One region of the Ruegeria sp. YTSA075 genome, then DNA from elsewhere that is predicted to be linked to it. Evidence: riboswitches for the same ligand, from Rfam matches in the RefSeq annotation. Region 1 holds a riboswitch; the other holds the start of a gene.
What was found. A riboswitch is a leader RNA that binds a small molecule or an ion and turns the genes downstream of it on or off. The one in region 1 is predicted to bind cobalamin.
Positions count from the first base shown of each region.

Region 2: it holds a riboswitch for cobalamin, as region 1 does, so the genes downstream of both, AC2FGE_RS15830 (energy-coupling factor ABC transporter permease) here and AC2FGE_RS04345 (aromatic ring-hydroxylating oxygenase subunit alpha) in region 1, are expected to answer to the same signal.

Region 1 is NZ_JBXWNG010000002.1:249,259-253,468, forward strand. Features, by position in the region: gene AC2FGE_RS04335 (helix-turn-helix domain-containing protein) at 1-146, opposite strand, end outside; gene AC2FGE_RS04340 (aminotransferase) at 433-1,560, opposite strand; cobalamin riboswitch at 1,785-1,988, shown strand; gene AC2FGE_RS04345 (aromatic ring-hydroxylating oxygenase subunit alpha) at 2,101-3,324, shown strand; gene AC2FGE_RS04350 (FAD-binding oxidoreductase) at 3,330-4,210, shown strand, end outside.
Region 2 is NZ_JBXWNG010000009.1:106,834-111,043, forward strand. Features, by position in the region: gene AC2FGE_RS15815 (ammonium transporter) at 1-74, shown strand, start outside; gene AC2FGE_RS15820 (amino acid aminotransferase) at 193-1,377, opposite strand; gene sseA (3-mercaptopyruvate sulfurtransferase) at 1,377-2,231, opposite strand; cobalamin riboswitch at 2,373-2,586, shown strand; gene AC2FGE_RS15830 (energy-coupling factor ABC transporter permease) at 2,642-3,319, shown strand; gene AC2FGE_RS15835 (CBU_0592 family membrane protein) at 3,335-3,604, opposite strand; gene AC2FGE_RS15840 (helix-turn-helix domain-containing protein) at 3,604-4,164, opposite strand.

The DNA.
Region 1 (4,210 bases):
AAAAAGGGGCTTGCGAAATCGAACAGAACCACAAGCACGCTGACGCGCATCACAAGATTGAACTCGTCCTCACTTCCCGACGCGTCGGCGATCAAAGCGCCAAGAGAGGACAGGCCTTGTATAAGAAACAGAGCGGCCAGTGGCATGAACACACCGGTATCGCGCTTTCGCAAAAACAGCAGATTAGCACAAAACAAGCATAGCCCAATAAAGGCGGTATCAACGAATTGGGTAGCGGATTCCAATATTATTTACTCTCTGAAAATCGACCACGGGTGGTCTCGCGCTGCAGCCTCTTCATGCCCTCTACAGCATGTGATCTGACATCTAACAATTTCATGGGGTTTGTCGTCTCTTTTGATCGGACAGGACGTTTGAGGGGGTGTTAACAGGTTTCAAATCTGCATTTTTTGTGCGCGGACCTTTGGTTAGCTATGACTTGGCGTGGCGCGCCAGAAACTCCGAGAACCGGGCCAGACCGACTTTAAGATCCTCTGTCGGGTTGGAGTAGCCAAGCCGCAGCCAGCCCTCCATGTCCATCGCACTGCCCGGCGTCAGCATCACACCTTCTTCTTGCAAAAGCGTCACGCATAGATCGCGCGAGGACATTGGCAGATCGTATTTCAGCAAGGCCGTAGTGCCGGATTTTGGCGGCACCCAGCTGAGCAGCGGCTCGTTCGTGATCCAATCCTGAACGATCCGCAGGTTTTCGCGGGTGATCCGGTGCGCACGCGCCAGTATCTTGTCGCGGTGTTCCAGCGCCATAGCGGCTAGCATTTCGTCGATCTTGCCGACCGAGATGGTATTGTAGTCCCGGTGGATCATCACATCATGCATCAACTCTTTGGGTCCCGCGATCCAGCCAACCCGCAACCCAGCAAGTGAATAGGCCTTGGACATGCCCGCCGTGCTGATCCCTTTTTCGTACAGGTCCGCGACCGCGGCGGTGAAGCCGTTGCCTGTCTGATCCGTTCCGCGATAGACCTCGTCACAAAGCAGCCAGGCATCGACACCACGCGCGATCTCTACAATCTGTTCCAACATCGTACGATCCATCAGCGCGCCGGTTGGGTTGTTTGGATTGTTGATCGCAATCAGGCGCGTATCGGGTCGCACCATCGCTCGCAACTCATCCAGATCGGGCAAAAAGGCGTTTTCGGGCCGCAGATGCAGCAGTTCAATATCTGCACCGATGCTTTCGGGGATGGAATAGTGTTGTTGATAGGTCGGGATTACAGAGATCACGTGATCACCACGCGACACCAGTGTCTGATGCACCAGAGAGTTCGCGCCAATGGTCCCATGTGTTGTCAGGATATTGTCGCGGCCCTGATTGTCATACAGGCCACAGATCGCGTCGCGCAGACGCTCTGACCCTTCAATTGCGCCATAGGTCATCTTCATGGATGACAGATCGTTCAGAATGCTGTTGTGCTGGCCAGCCATGTCGAACAGTTCGCCCAGCGTGATGGACTGAACGCAGGTCTCAGCCAAATTGAGCTCACAGGTTGTTTCGAACTCATTCATCCACATCTCAACGCCAAAGGGTCTGATTTCCATTGGGGCTCTCCTACTCTCAGCATTTGGGGCTTTGGCACGTCACTGACGGCACAGGCCATGAAGATCCCTTATAACCTCAAACCAACCAAGCGGAAGAAGGCAGGTTTTGTGCCTGAGATGTATGGTAGAAATTTACTCCGCGAACGCTGGTTCGACCCGAACATCAAGATGTCTGTTTTGAAACTGAAAATGTCGCATGTCTCTCAGCATATGAACGGCACGACTTTATCCTGCGCATGTGAGGTGCCGCTGTTTGAGTCTCAGGCAGCGGAGAATTGGGAAGCCGGTGAAATTCCGGCGCTGCCCCCGCAACGGTAAGGAAGGTCAGGTTCGACAATCAACCACTGGGACGAGGATCCCGGGAAGGTGTCGTAGCCGGGCGCAAGCCCCTTTCAAGTCCGGAAACCAGCCTCGCAGATATGTCAAACCGCGGGTGGCGGTGGGGGCACATGTTTCGGACGTGTTCCTCGCGCGCTTCCGGACGGTTCCTCCTTGTCATCTGCCCAAGCAATGCCGCGGGGCGCGGCAGGAGAGCCAGAAATGAACAGCATTCAAAGCCTGTTGGCACGTCGCATCCCCGGCCACGCGCTCGAGCAGGCCTTTTACACCGATCCTCAGGTTTTTCAGGCCGATCTTGAAGCCATCCACTATCGCGACTGGCTGTTTGCCATTCCGGCTTGTGAACTGGCGAAAGCAGGGGATTATGTTACCTATACCGTGGGTGCCTATCGCGTGATCATTGTACGTGGTGCAGACAACCACGTAAGGGCGTTTCACAACACCTGCCGCCATCGTGGTTCGATCATCTGCAAGGCTGCAAAAGGCAATGCACCCAAACTGGTGTGCCCCTACCACCAATGGACCTATGAGCTTGATGGCTCATTGCTGTGGGCGCGTGATATGGGGTCGGATTTCGATCCCAAACAGCACGGTCTGATGACAGTGCATTGCCGTGAGCTTGCCGGGTTGGTTTACATCTGTCTGGCTGATAACCCCCCAGATTTCGACATGTTCGCCAATACCGCACGCCCCTATCTTGAGCCGCATGATTTGGGCAACGCCAAAGTGGCTTTTGAAAGTTCAATCATTGAGAACGGCAACTGGAAGCTGGTTTGGGAGAATAACCGCGAGTGTTACCACTGCGGTGGCAACCATCCCGCGCTGTGCCGCACCTTCCCTGATGATCCTGCAGTCACTGGAATCGAAGGGGGTGAGACGCCGCTACACATGCAAGCCCATTTTGACAGATGCGAAGCCGCCGGGATGCCCTCGCAATTCCACCTGCATGAAGGCGGGCAATTCCGTATGGCTCGGATGCCTCTGAAGGAAGGGGCGCAAAGCTATACAATGGATGGGAAATCCGCTGTGCGGCGCTGGCTGGGCCGATCGCCCTTTGCGGATGCAGGTGCATTGTTGAAATTCCACTATCCAACCACCTGGAACCACTTTCTGGCTGATCATTCCATCGTGTTCCGGGTCACACCAATCAGCCCGACTGAGACCGAGGTCACAACCAAATGGCTGGTTCACAAGGATGCCGTCGAAGGGATCGATTACGATCTGAAACGTCTGACCGAGGTCTGGATTGCCACCAATGACGAAGACCGTCAGGTGGTCGAGGATAATCAACTGGGTATCAACAGCCCGGCCTATGTGCCTGGCCCGTATTCGCCGACGCAGGAATCTGGTGTGCTGCAATTCGTGGATTGGTATTGCAACACGCTGGTTGGTCGCTTGGCCCCCGAAACAGTGGCGGCGGAGTAGCGGTGATGAAAGATCTCAACACTGTTGTGAGTATCTGGCAGGATGCCGAAACACTGGAATGTGTGTCAGTCGTCCCCGAGATGGTAAATACGGCCAGTTTCACTTTTCGCGCCCCGTCTGGGTCGATGTTTGCGTACCACCCCGGACAGTTCCTGACTTTGGAAATCCCGGCTCCAGGACAACCGGGTGGGGTTGTGCATCGCACCTACACGATCTCTTCTTCTCCCTCGCGGCCACGGTCGATCACGATCACCGCCAAGGCCCAGCCAGACAGCATCGGCACGCGCTGGATGTTGGACAACCTACAACCCGGCATGCGGATCAAAGCCATCGGGCCTGCCGGGCTGTTTTCGAATGTTCAAAGCACGGCAGGCAAATACCTGTTCATCTCTGCCGGGTCCGGCATCACGCCGATGATGTCGATGACCACCTGCATGTGGGATGAGGGGCGTGATCTGGATATTGTCTTTATCAATTGCGCCAAGCGACCGTCCGAGATCATCTTTCGTCAGCGGCTGGAACACATGGCCAGCCGGACCCCGGGACTGGATTTGAAATTTGTCGTTGAAGAAGCAGATCGTTATCGTCCGTGGACGGGGTATCAGGGGCAGTTCAACCAGTTGATGCTGGGCCTGATGGCGCCTGACTATCTCGAGCGTGAGGTCTATTGCTGCGGCCCGGAACCTTTTATGCAGGCGGTTCGCGAGGCACTGGTCGGGCTGGGTTATGACATGGACAACTACCATCAGGAAAGCTTTGGCGCGCCGATTGAATCCGAGGCCGATCAGCCAGAACTGGACGATGTGGTCCCTGATGATGACAGTAAGGCTGAGATCCTGTTCGCAAGCTCGGGTGTCACCACCAAAGTTGCCGAAACCGACACGGT
Region 2 (4,210 bases), on a different contig from region 1:
AAGAGGACGAGATCAATGGTCTTGATATGGCAGAACTGGGTATGGAAGCTTATCCGGAGTTCTCCAAAGGCTAAGACCTGAGATAACCTCTCGAAGGCCGGGCGTTCTTGCCCGGCCTTTTCTTTTGCTCGACTCTGAAAACAAAAAAGCCGCACTGATCTGAGCGGCTTTTGTTTCGCTATGAAGTGCCGCTTAGACTCCAACGTCTACAATCGCCTTCGCCAGAATAGGCACTGTAGTCGCATTCAGACCGGCTATGTTCAGGCGGCTGTCGCCGACCATGTAGATCCCGTGGTCCGCACGCAGTTTCTCGACCAGTTCAGGTGCAGCACCCAGACGCGAGAACATACCGCGATGTTGGGCGACAAAACTGAACCGATCCGACCCGGTCAGACGCTGAAGCTCATCCGCCAGCTGCTGACGCAGACCCAGCATGGAGAGGCGAACCTCCTCCAGCTCAGCGGCCCAGTCGGCGCGCAAGGCGTCGTCGTTCAGGATGGTGGTCACGACCCGTGCGCCATGATCCGGCGGGAACGAATAGTTCTGGCGGTTCAGGAAGGCAAGCGTCGACTGGTTCAATGACGTCTGCGCCGCATCATCGCTGATCGCCATCAGTAGGCCGGTCCGCTCACGATAGACGCCGAAGTTCTTCGAACAAGACGCCGCGATCAGGCACTCTTTGACAGACGAGGCCACCAGACGGGCTGCCTGCGCGTCTTCCTCAAGACCGTCGCCAAAGCCCTGATAGGCGATGTCGATCATCGCAACCAAGCCTTGCGCATTGATTAGGTTCACGACCTCTTGCCATTGCACCATGTTCAGGTTCGCGCCGGTCGGATTGTGGCAGCAACCGTGCAGCAGAACCACGTCGCCCGCCTTGGCGGTTTTTAGGTCCTCGATCATACCGTCGAAATCGACGCCACGGGTTTCGCCATCGAAATAGCGATAAGCGACCGTCTCGATGCCCAGATAATTCAGGATCGACAGGTGGTTGGGCCATGTCGGGTTCGATACAAATACGCGCGCCTCAGGGTTGGCCATACGGATCATCTCGAACGCCTGACGGCAGGCACCTGTACCACCCGGAGTCGCAACGGCCGCAATATTGGCGCGCGGCACCGCATCGCCAAGGATCAAGCCGATCATCGCATCGGAATAAGCCGGATCACCGGCCAGACCGGTATAGGCTTTGCTCTCCTGCTCCTCCAGAATGCGCTTTTCGGCAGCTTTGACCGCACGCATTACCGGGGTAACACCTTCGGCATTCTTGTAGACGCCAACACCCAGATCGATCTTTTGATCGCGCGGGTCTTCGCGGTACATCTGCATCAGCGCCAGGATCTTGTCGGCTGGCTGCGGCTTAAGGTTTTCGAACATCAGGTCTCTCCAGTTGCGACGGGCAGGGTTGGGAAGGCACCCCATTCAGCCCAGGAGCCGTCATAAAGCGCGTGGTCTTTTTTACCCATGCGCTCAAGCGCAAGGCTAAGGATTGCCGCCGTCACACCCGATCCGCATGAGGTGATTGCAGGCTTGGACAAATCAACGCCTGCGGCTTCGAACACAGCGCGGCACTCTTCGGGTGATTTCATCGTCCCGTTCTTGTTCAACAGCGTTCCGAAGGGCACATTGCGTGAGCCGGGGATATGGCCCGAGCGCAAACCTTCGCGCGGCTCTTGTTCCGTTCCGGCAAAGCGGGCGGCGGAACGGGCATCGATGATCTCATGATCAGCCAGCTTGGCGGCGGCAGACACTTGTGTCACGTCGCGCACCAGATGGTTCTGAACCCGCACGGTCATATGACGATCCCGGATTACTGGGGGCAAATCCTCGATCTCGCGCCCTTCGGCCTGCCATTTTGGCAGACCGCCATCCAGCACGGCAATGTTGTCCTGCCCCATCAGGCGGAACATCCACCAGACGCGCGCAGCTGAGGACAGGCCAGAGCCATCATAGACAACCACCTGATGTCCATCCCCCACGCCCATCGAGCGCAGGCGTGACATGAACTTCTCGACCGGAGGCATCATATGCGGCAGGTCCGAGCGATGATCGGCAATATCGTCGATATCAAAGAACCGCGCGCCCGAGATATGACCTGCATCATATTCGGCTTTGGCATCGCGCCCATGCTGCGGCAGGTACCACGACCCATCCAGCACCCGCAGATCGGGGTCCTTGATATGGGCGGCAAGCCAGTCGGTGGAAACCAGGGTTTTCGGATCGTCTTGCATCAAAGCCTCCCCTAAGCGAGTCTGAGTTTCCCTATATCCGAGCGGCCAAACGTGCAAGCCATGCCAAGGCCTGCACTCCTGGGAACTGGCAATTTTTTCCAAACATACGCGTTTGCCTGCTTGACAGGTGGCACCCGGTGCCAGACACCTGCCTGACATGGTTTCCGAAGGGGAATTTCCCCCGAGGAATGAAAAGGGAATCCGGTGCGACAATACCTGTCAATTCCGGAGCTGCCCCCGCAACTGTAGGCGGAGTTTCACCCCATCATGGCCACTGACCGAAGCAATCGGTTGGGAAGGCCGGGATCGAAGCCAATCCGCAAGTCAGGAGACCTGCCATGTGCAAACCGGGTGAAAGCCCAATTTTGAAACCTTTCTGCCGTCGGGTGTGACGGGAAGGAGACCAAACTATGCATATCGAACCGGGCGTCGTAAATGGCGCCAAACTTGTCCTGAGCTACGCGACCGCAACCGGCGCGGGGCTCTATACCGCTAAACTGGCATGGGACAGTCTGAAAAGCAGCGGCCTTGCCAGCCTCGCCATTCGCTCAGCCCTGACCACGGGGCTGGTTTTTACCTTCTTTGAAGTATTGCCACACTTCCCGGTCGGAGTGTCAGAAGTACACTTCATTCTGGGATCGACCCTGTTTTTGTTGTTCGGTGCAGCCCCTGCCGCCATCGGCTTGATTGCGGGCCTGTTCATTCAGGGATTTTTCCTGGCGCCTTTCGACCTGCCTCAGTTCGGGATGAACATGACAACACTGCTGGTGCCGCTTTTTGCGCTGCAGGCCTTGGCCAATCGCATCATCGCACCGAATACGGCCTACATTGATCTGAAGTATTCTCAGGCGCTTGCGCTGTCGACGGCCTATCAGGGCGGTGTCGTCATCTGGGTGGCGTTCTGGGCCTTCTATGGCCAAGGATTTGGTGCAGAAAACCTCACCGCCGTCGTCAGCTTTGGCGCTGCGTACATGCTGGTTATCCTGGTTGAACCGCTGGCTGATCTGGCCGTTTTGGCCGCGGCAAAATCCATGCGGGATTTTGGCCGGATTGGCCTGTTTACACCACGCCTTCACAACGCTGCATAACCCTGTTGCGCCGCGCTACCCTGCGCGGCGCAACCTGAAATGCTGAATGATACCGATCACGCTAATGACAATCCAGAAGCCTTCAATCAGCATCGACGCCAGATTGAAGTTCTGAAGCAGCGAATAGACAATCAAAACGGACCCCAGCAGATTTACGACGGGAAAGGCCAGATCTTCGGAATTCATGTATCGCATCTGCGTGGCGAAATAGGCAGCAACCACGATCAGGGCCCCGAAAGAGCCGATGGCATCCACAATTGTCAGGCTGTTGAAAAACTCGCTCATCAATGAACCTTGCCGTTATCTGGAACATCTGGCTGTTGCGCATAGTGATGCATGTTCAAAAACGCCGCCCCTTCAGCGCCCGCTCGATAGCCATGCGGGAGATCCGCTGCAAATCGCAGCCCCTGACCCGATTGCAAGGGCACCCAAGCCTCACCTTTCAGAATGTCCAGCGTGCCGCTGAGCACAAAGACCTCCTCGGTCACACCAGCGGCATGGGCGGGGGACTCATGGCTTTGGTTGGGGGCGAGCTGGACGTGAAACGTCTCTGCCCCCAATGCTGGATCAAAGGGAAAGACAATCTTAACCTCGATACTGCCGGGAAAGGTGACGGTCTTAAAAACCGAAGGATCACCATTCACGGTGTCGATCAACGCGCTGAGCGGCAGTTGAAACCCTTTGGCAATCTTCCACAGCGTGGCGATCGTCGGGCTTGATTCGCCCCGTTCGATCTGACCTAGCATCGCTTTGCTGACGCCTGTCATCTCAGCGACTTTCGACAGGCTCAACCCCGAAGCGGCCCTCACATCCCTTAGCTTTAGTGTTATGTCGTCCGGAGCCATGCCATTGTCTTTCGAATCTTCTTGTGCGTTATAGCGCACATATGGT